One region of the Dickeya parazeae Ech586 genome, then DNA from elsewhere that is predicted to be linked to it. Evidence: predicted binding sites of a transcription regulator. Region 1 holds the regulator's gene; the other holds the start of a gene.
The links. Region 1 encodes PhoB, which activates phosphate uptake and scavenging genes when phosphate is short. Its sites were predicted from a motif close to CTGTCATAAAACTGNCNNAT; they were not measured.

Region 1 (4,427 bases):
AGACGCGCTCGGAGATCAACCCATAGATATCGGTGCCGGTCAGTTCTTCAAGTAATTCTGCCCGTTGATTGGCATCGGCGTTGAGGAACGCGGCGAACTGCCCCTGAGACAACATCATTGACTTGGTGAATCGATCGAAATCCAACCCGGTGAGGTCGGCTATCATCGTCAGCTTGTCGTTTACTTTGTCGGTCAGGATCTTGCCGTCAGCGCACAACGCCAGCTCAACTTTGGGCGGCTGCAGATTGCCTTCCGGGCTGTTGTGGGCGCGACGCTGGCTCCAGAACGCGCGGTAAGCGACATTTTTTACCTCGAATTCCACCTCAGCCAGACATTCGGCCGTGTGGCGGGTCATTAATTCGTTATGGCTGGGGCTGACCTTCAGGCGCGGCGTCTGGTGGTAGAGCGCCAGACAGATGGCGTCCAGCAGGGTGGTTTTCCCGGCACCGGTAGGCCCGGTGATGGCGAAAAGGCTATTGCTGATAAATGGCTCGCGCGTGAAGTCGATTTTCCACTCGCCCTGCAATGAGTTGAGGTTTTTCAGGCGCAGGCTAAGAATTTTCATGCGGACGTCTCCTGTCGCTGTGCGTCAATCTCCTGCATAACCCGATTGAACAATCCTTTTAGACGTTGCTGGCGCGGCTCATCCAGACCGTCTTCCAGTGCCAGACGTCGTTCAAATACCTCGGCCGGTTGTAACTCTTCCAGCGTCTCTTTTTCCAATTGCACCAGCATTTGCTGTTGTTGTTCCCGGGCACGACGCAGCAGGATCACGTCCACATTGAGTGGCTCGGTCAGTGCCTGAATATGTTGCTGGATGTCACTCAGGTAGTCCTGTGTGGCGATTTCAATATCCAGCCATACCGGTTTGTCGCCATGATAATCGCGGAACCCGGCCAGACGGCGTTCTATCTCCGGCAGATTGCCTTTCACCAGTTGCATCGGCTGTTCGCTCGGTATCGTCAGCGCGGTGACTTCCTGCAATTTTCCCTGTTCAAAGTGCACCAGGTAGACCGATTTCTCATGATTGAGCTCATCAAAACTCAGCGGGATCGGTGAGCCGCTGTAGCGGATGTGTTCGCATTGCGCCACGCGCTGTGGACGATGAATATGCCCAAGCGCAATGTAGTCAGCCGGTGGGAAAGCCTGTGCCGGGAAGGCATCCAGCGTACCGATGTAAATATCGCGCACGGAATCCGATGTGGCGACGCCCACGGTGGTGAGGTGCCCGGTGAGCACGATCGGCAGTTCTTTACCCAGTGCCGCACGCTGCTCGCAGGCAAGCTGATAACAGCGCTGATAATGGCTGGCGATAGCGTCTTGTAACGCCTGCTGTTTTTGTGCGCCAGACTGTCCCGCCTGGCTGGTAAGCACATCGCGCGGACGCAGAAACGGAACAGCGCACAGCATCGCGCCGGGCTCGCCGTCACGGTTATTCAGTACCCGTACCTGCTCATGGATATCGCCGTCAAAACCGGCGATCACCTGGGTATTCAGGCAGGCCAGCAACGCGCGGGATTCGTTCAGGGTCGCGACGGAGTCATGATTGCCGCCGAGCACCACCAACTGGCAACCGGTACGCTGCAACGCCACCACAAACTGGTTATACATTTCTCGGGCATAGCTGGGCGGTGCGCCATTATCGAACACATCACCTGCTACTATTACTGCATCGGCCTGATATTGCTCAACCTGCTGCACCAGCCAGTGCAAAAAAGCCTGATGCTCAGGCGCACGGCTACGGGTATAAAAGTACTGACCGAGATGCCAGTCAGACGTATGAATAATTCGCATGAGACTCCCTGCAGGTGAGTGCAAACGAGATGTTGTTTTTGGCGGTGTTCAGACAACGGCACAAGGCGGGCACCGTAGTTAATGGCGAAACGCCGCGTCTTTATCATCGGCGATTATAGGCGTGCAGTTTAGGGCATGTCCCATAATATCTGTATGAACATGGCAACATAGCGTGGTAGGGCGGAGAAAATCAGCCGGGCGGAGGTGCTGGTAAGGCCGCGTCAGGGGCGTGGTTTGTCGGGGGATTTTTCATAAATCTGTCATAAAACTGACGCATAATGCACACCGCACGCTAACCGTGACGATTAACGGCAGGATTGATATGGCAAGACGTATTTTGGTGGTGGAAGATGAAGCGCCGATTCGTGAGATGGTGTGCTTCGTGCTTGAGCAGAACGGCTATCAGCCGGTTGAGGCCGAGGATTACGACAGCGCGGTGAACCGGCTGGCTGAGCCTTATCCTGAGCTGGTGCTGCTGGACTGGATGCTGCCCGGTGGGTCCGGTTTACAGTTTATCAAGCACATGAAACGTGAAGCGCTGACGCGGGATATTCCGGTCATGATGCTGACGGCCCGTGGTGAAGAAGAAGATCGTGTGCGCGGTCTTGAAGTCGGTGCCGATGATTACATCACCAAACCGTTTTCACCGAAAGAGTTGGTGGCGCGCATCAAAGCGGTAATGCGTCGGATTTCGCCGATGGCGGTGGAAGAAGTGATCGAAATGCGCGGCTTAAGCCTGGATCCTTCCTCTCACCGGGTGACCACGGAAGAGCACGCGCTGGACATGGGGCCGACGGAGTTCAAACTGCTGCACTTCTTTATGACTCACCCTGAACGGGTATATAGTCGAGAGCAGTTGCTGAATCACGTGTGGGGCACTAACGTTTATGTTGAGGATCGTACTGTGGATGTCCATATCCGCCGTCTGCGCAAGGCGTTGGAGACCAGTGGACACGACAAGATGGTTCAGACCGTTCGGGGAACTGGATACCGTTTCTCAACACGTTATTGATAGCGTGAGTCCCGGAGAAAATCTGACGTGCTAGAACGTTTGTCCTGGAAAAAGCTGGCGCTGGAGCTGGCTTTTTTTTGTTTGCCCGGCTTATTACTGGGGCTGATTATCGGTTATCTGCCCTGGTTTCTACTGGCGTCGGTGCTGACGGCGCTGTGCTGGAACTTCTATAACCAACTGCGCTTGTCCTACTGGTTGTGGGTTGACCGCAGTATGACCCCGCCGCCCGGCCGCTGGAGCTGGGAGCCTTTGTTCTACGGTTTGTACCAAATGCAGTTGCGTAATCGCCGTCGTCGGCGCGAACTGGCACTGCTGATCAAACGTTTCCGCAGTGGGGCGGAATCGCTGCCGGATGCGGTGGTCATCACCACCGAAGAGGGCGTCATCATTTGGTGTAACCGGCTGGCGCAGCACCTGCTGAGTTTTCGCTGGCCGGAAGATAATGGTCAGAATATCCTCAACTTGTTGCGCTACCCGGAATTTACCCAGTATATGCAACAGCAAGATTTCAGCCGCCCGCTGACGCTGACGCTGAAAAATGCGCATCATGTCGAATTCCGGGTGATGCCGTATTCAGAAGGGCAGTTGCTGATGGTGGCACGTGATGTCACCCAGATGCATCAACTCGAAGGGGCGCGGCGTAACTTTTTCGCCAACGTCAGCCATGAGCTGCGCACGCCGTTGACGGTGTTGCAAGGCTATCTGGAAATGATGAACGACGAATCGCTGGATGGTGCTTTGCAGGCTAAGGTGCTGCACACCATGCAGGAACAAACCCGCCGGATGGATGGGCTGGTGCGGCAACTGCTGACACTGTCGCGTATTGAAGCCGCCGCGGCTATCGATCTCAACGAGAAGGTGGATATTCCGCTGATGTTGCGGGTGCTCAAACGCGAAGCGGATACCTTGAGTCAGGGGCGTCATGAGATAGTGTTTCGCGTCAATGAGCAGTTACAGGTGTTCGGCAACGAGGAGCAGTTGCGTAGCGCGGTGTCGAATTTGGTGTATAACGCGGTTAACCACACGCCGCAAGGCACGCGTATTGAGGTGTGCTGGCAGCAAACGCCGCAGGGCGCGCAGTTCCAGGTTAGCGATAACGGTCCGGGCATTGCCGCAGAACATCTTCCCCGTCTGACGGAGCGCTTTTATCGTGTCGACAAAGCCCGTTCGCGCCAGACTGGCGGCAGTGGGTTGGGGCTGGCCATCGTCAAGCACGCGCTCAGCCATCATGACTCTCGTCTGGAGATCCTCAGTGAAGAAGGTACAGGCTCTCGCTTCATGTTTACCTTGCCGAATCAGCTGATTGTTCGTTCGGTATTAAGTCAGAATGCCGCGAATCCGCTGCGCTAAGCCATGCGGCGGGACTTGATTGTCCCCGCCGCAGTGCCGAGAATAGTGCGTTCTTGTCTTTCACTTCTTTCATTTTCACTCCGATGGAAAACGCACATGAAACCCGTCCGTTACCTGTTTGCTTTGCTGTTGTGCCTGTCTGGTCAGCTTGCTGCTGCGCCGCAGGCGATGTTGGCAGGTAACCTTTCCAGTGCGGGTTCCGACACGCTGGCGAACCTGATGACGTTCTGGGCGGCGGATTTCAGTCAGCATCATCCCGGTGTTAATCTCC
Region 2 (4,427 bases), 1.5 Mb from region 1:
ATTTGCCCAACGGTGTCAGGCGCTGATGGTTGCCGCCGCTATCACCGCGCAACCACAGACCACAGCGCGACAGCAAGGCTTCGGCATCCGCCGCCAGTTGGCTGACTCGCGCTTTGCCCATCAGGGTATAGGGGTGGTAGGGCGCCTGCGCGGCCAGTTCATCCAGTGCAGTCAGCGGCTGCTCGACCGCAGTGCCATCCGGCAATGTCGCCAGCAGGTCCAGTGCACCGGAGGCAAAGGTCAACGCACTTTGCCCGACGCTGACCACAGCGCAGCGTTTGCCCTGCTCTTGCAGGCGAATGCCGCAGGTTAACCCCGCCAGCCCACCGCCAATGATCACCACGTCATAATGCATCGCCGTTCTCCTGCTCCGGGCGCTCGGTCAGTCCGCACAAGCCCTGATAAATCCAACTGGTAAATTCGCTTTCCCGCAACGTGTTTCCCCAGGCAATGGGCCGCATGCCTTTCCAGCGCTCGTTCAGGAACTGGCTCAATTGCGACACCGCCTGCTGCGGCGTGGATTGCCCCAGTCGACACAACAGCCCAGCGGCGCGGCAAGCACACAATTCCCCCTGACAGGTTCCCATGCCGACACGGGTACGTCGGCGCAGGTCAGTCAGGTTGTTCACCTGCAGCGACTCAACCGCGTAACGCACCTCACCTGCTGTCACGGCTTCACATTCGCACACCAGACTGCTGTCCACCCGATGACCGGAGACCAGCGGCGCGGCACGATGCCCGTGGCGGTAAATCGCGGAACCACGCAGCGGTGCTGAAAGCGACGAGGTGGCCTGCGGTCTGTCAGGTTCCGTGGTTTCCGACCCCGGCAACGGGCGAGACGCCGTCGTACATTCGGCGCGGTGACCGAGTTTTTCGCAGACTTTGTTGGTTACCCATTCCGCCATCAGCCGGTAGGTCATCAGCTTGCCGCCGGTGATGGTCACAAAGCCCTCCAGCCCGTCACGGCTGGCATGGTCTAGCAACACGATGCCGCGACTGACGCTGCGCCCGGAGGGGTCGTTATCGCTCGCTACCAGCGGCCGCACCCCGGCGTAAGCACGCAAAATACGGGTCTGCGCCAGTTGCGGCGCCAGCATGCTGCCTTCGCGGATCAGCGTATCCACTTCCTCTGGCGTCACCGTCATGTGGTCAATCTGGTCGTAGTCGATGCGGGTCGAGGTGGTACCAATCAGCGAGATAGTATCGCCAGGTACCAGAATGTCGGCATCAGCCGGTGGACGGCAGCGGTTAATCACCCGGTTATTGATGCGATGCCCCAAAATCAGCAACGCGCCTTTGGCGGGGAACATACGCACATTCAGGTCGGCATATTCGGCGATACGTTGCCCCCAGATGCCGCCCGCATTCACCACCACTTGTGCATAAATTTCACTGGCCACCTGACGTTTATGGTCGAAAACGCGCACGCCAACGACACGATCGCCCTGACGGAGTAACCCAATGACCTCGTGATACGTCAGCACTTCCGCACCGTGTTCACAGGCATCGATCATGTTGGCGGCGGTTAACCGGAAGGGGTCAACCGTACCGTCCGGCACGCGCACAGCACCGATCAACGCCGGATTCGCGGCGGGCTCCAGCCGCAAAGCTTCCTGCGGGTCGATGGCTTGCGCCCGGATACCCGCGCGCTGACAAGCGGCGATAAACCGGGTTTGATAGTCGATATCATCCTGCGGCAAGGTCAAAAACAGCCCATCGGTCGGCTCAATACAGTGACGGGCGACGCGCCGCAGAATCTGGTTTTCCTCAATACATTCACGAGCAGACTCCGCATCGGTCACCGCATAGCGCGCACCGCTGTGCAACAGCCCATGATTGCGGCCAGTAGCGCCGGTGGCGATGTCATGCCGTTCCAACAACAGACAGCGCAACCCGCGCAACGCGCAGTCGCGGGCCGTTCCCGCCCCCGTGGCGCCACCGCCGATAATCACTACATCCGTTTCTCGCCGCAAACCGTTGTTTGCCATTGCCGTTTTACCTCAATGCGGATCATGCCTGTCTGTAGTGGGACATAAATCAGTGCCACAATGATTGATAAAGAACAAAAACACTCAAAAAACGAAAATAAAATCCGGAGACAACCGCAGATATGTGATTCAAATCACCCAAAAATGGAAAATCATTATTTCATTTGTGTTACTTAAAGCTCAAAATAGCGCCCGCCGTCATAAAAGTGTAACAATTGCGTACTGACTCACATTGACGATGACGCGCATTCGCTACGCTGACGAGCGTTATAGAAAATAACTATCGGGGATCGTTTATTTATGTTGAGTATTTTCAAGCCTGCGGCTCATCGCCCGCGCGTGGCGGAACATCAGGTAGACCCGCTCTACCGCCGGTTACGCTGGCAGATTTTTCTGGGGATCTTTTTTGGCTACGCCGCCTACTATCTGGTCAGAAAGAACTTCGCGCTGGCGATGCCCTATCTGGTCGAACAGGGTTTTTCCAAAGGCGACCTGGGTTTTGCCCTGTCCGGTATTTCCATTGCCTACGGGTTTTCTAAATTCATCATGGGGTCGGTATCAGACCGCTCCAATCCGCGTGTCTTTCTGCCTGCCGGTCTGATTCTGGCCGCCGTGGTCATGCTGTTTATGGGCTTCGTACCGTGGGCGACATCCAGCATCATGGTGATGTTTGTGCTGTTGTTCGTCTGTGGTTGGTTCCAGGGCATGGGTTGGCCGCCGTGCGGTCGTACTATGGTGCACTGGTGGTCACAGAAAGAGCGTGGCGGCATCGTGTCTATCTGGAACTGCGCCCATAACGTGGGTGGCGGCATTCCACCGTTACTGTTCCTGCTGGGGATGGCCTGGTTTAACGACTGGAAAGCCGCACTCTATATGCCGGCCTTCGCCGCCATTCTGGTCGCGCTGTTCGCTTTCGCCATGATGCGCGATACGCCGCAATCTTGCGGTCTGCCGCCGATCGAAGAATACAAAAACGATTACCCGGTGGATTACAGCGAGAAAGATGAACAGGAACTGACCGCGAAAGAAATTTTCATGCAGTATGTGTTCCCCAACAAACTGTTGTGGTACATCGCTTTCGCCAACGTGTTCGTCTACCTGCTGCGTTACGGCATTCTCGACTGGTCGCCAACCTACCTTAAAGAAGTGAAGCACTTCGCACTGGATAAATCGTCCATCGCTTACTTCCTGTACGAATACGCCGGTATTCCAGGCACCTTGTTGTGCGGCTGGATGTCCGACAAAGTGTTCAAGGGTAACCGTGGCGCGACCGGGGTGTTCTTCATGACACTGGTGACCATCGCCACCGTGGTGTACTGGCTGAACCCGGCTGGCAACCCCAACGTGGATATGCTCTGCATGATCGTCATCGGCTTCCTGATTTACGGCCCGGTTATGCTGATTGGCCTGCACGCGCTGGAACTGGCACCGAAGAAAGCCGCCGGTACCGCTGCGGGCTTCACTGGCCTGTTCGGTTATCTGGGCGGTTCGGTCGCTGCCAGCGCCATCGTCGGCTACACCGTCGATTTCTTTGGCTGGAACGGCGGCTTTATGGTCATGATCGGCGGTAGTGTGCTGGCGGTATTGCTGCTGGTGCTGACCATGATTAACGAGACCAAACACAAAGCAGAACTGGCGAAACGCGCCTGATTCTGTCATCTCGTCATGGTTTACTTACCATAAACCATGAGCATTATCCCCGCCGGTCCATACCGGACTGGCGGGGAATTATCAACGACCTGTTCGTTTTCATCACCACCACTCACACAGCTTTTCTTTCTCCCACTGAAAAAGGACGCTGACATGATTCCTCTGTTCAAACCATTATTAGCCGGTGTCGCACTGGCGATATCCCTCGGCGCACTGGCGCAAACCGACGATAAAATCGTGATTGCTCACCGGGGGGCCAGCGGTTACCTGCCGGAACACACCTTGCCCGCCAAAGCGATGGCGTATGCACAAGGGGCGGACTATCTGGAGCAGGATCTGGTGATGACCAAAGATAATGCGCTGGTGGTGCTGCACGATCACTACCTCGACCGGGTGACCGACGTCGCCAGCCGCTTTCCCAACCGGGCGCGAGCCGACGGCCGCTACTACGCCATCGATTTTACGCTGGCAGAAATCCGCTCACTTAAATTCACCGAAGGGTTTGACCTGAAAGACGGCAAACCGGTGCAGAGCTACCCCAACCGCTTCCCAATGGGTAAATCGGATTTTCGTGTTCACACCTTTCAGGACGAAATCGAGTTTATTCAGGGGCTGAATCACTCCACCGGCAAAAACATCGGGATTTATCCAGAGATCAAAGCACCGTGGTTTCACCGCCAGGAAGGAAAGGATATTTCACGCGCGGTGCTGGAGGTGCTGAAGCAGTACGGCTACACCCAAAAAAGCGATCGGGTTTATCTGCAATGCTTTGACGCCAACGAGCTACAG

Region 2: glpT (glycerol-3-phosphate transporter) is a predicted target of PhoB. The motif match lies at 2,184-2,203, and genes of this name have one in related genera.

The regions. Positions count from the first base shown of each region.
Region 1 is NC_013592.1:1,096,464-1,100,890, forward strand. Features, by position in the region: gene DD586_RS04940 (SbcC/MukB-like Walker B domain-containing protein) at 1-565, opposite strand, end outside; gene sbcD (exonuclease subunit SbcD) at 562-1,794, opposite strand; gene phoB (phosphate response regulator transcription factor PhoB) at 2,117-2,806, shown strand; gene phoR (phosphate regulon sensor histidine kinase PhoR) at 2,834-4,156, shown strand; gene DD586_RS04960 (PstS family phosphate ABC transporter substrate-binding protein) at 4,253-4,427, shown strand, end outside.
Region 2 is NC_013592.1:4,398,002-4,402,428, forward strand. Features, by position in the region: gene glpB (glycerol-3-phosphate dehydrogenase subunit GlpB) at 1-355, opposite strand, end outside; gene glpA (anaerobic glycerol-3-phosphate dehydrogenase subunit A) at 345-1,988, opposite strand; gene glpT (glycerol-3-phosphate transporter) at 2,289-3,638, shown strand; gene glpQ (glycerophosphodiester phosphodiesterase) at 3,792-4,427, shown strand, end outside.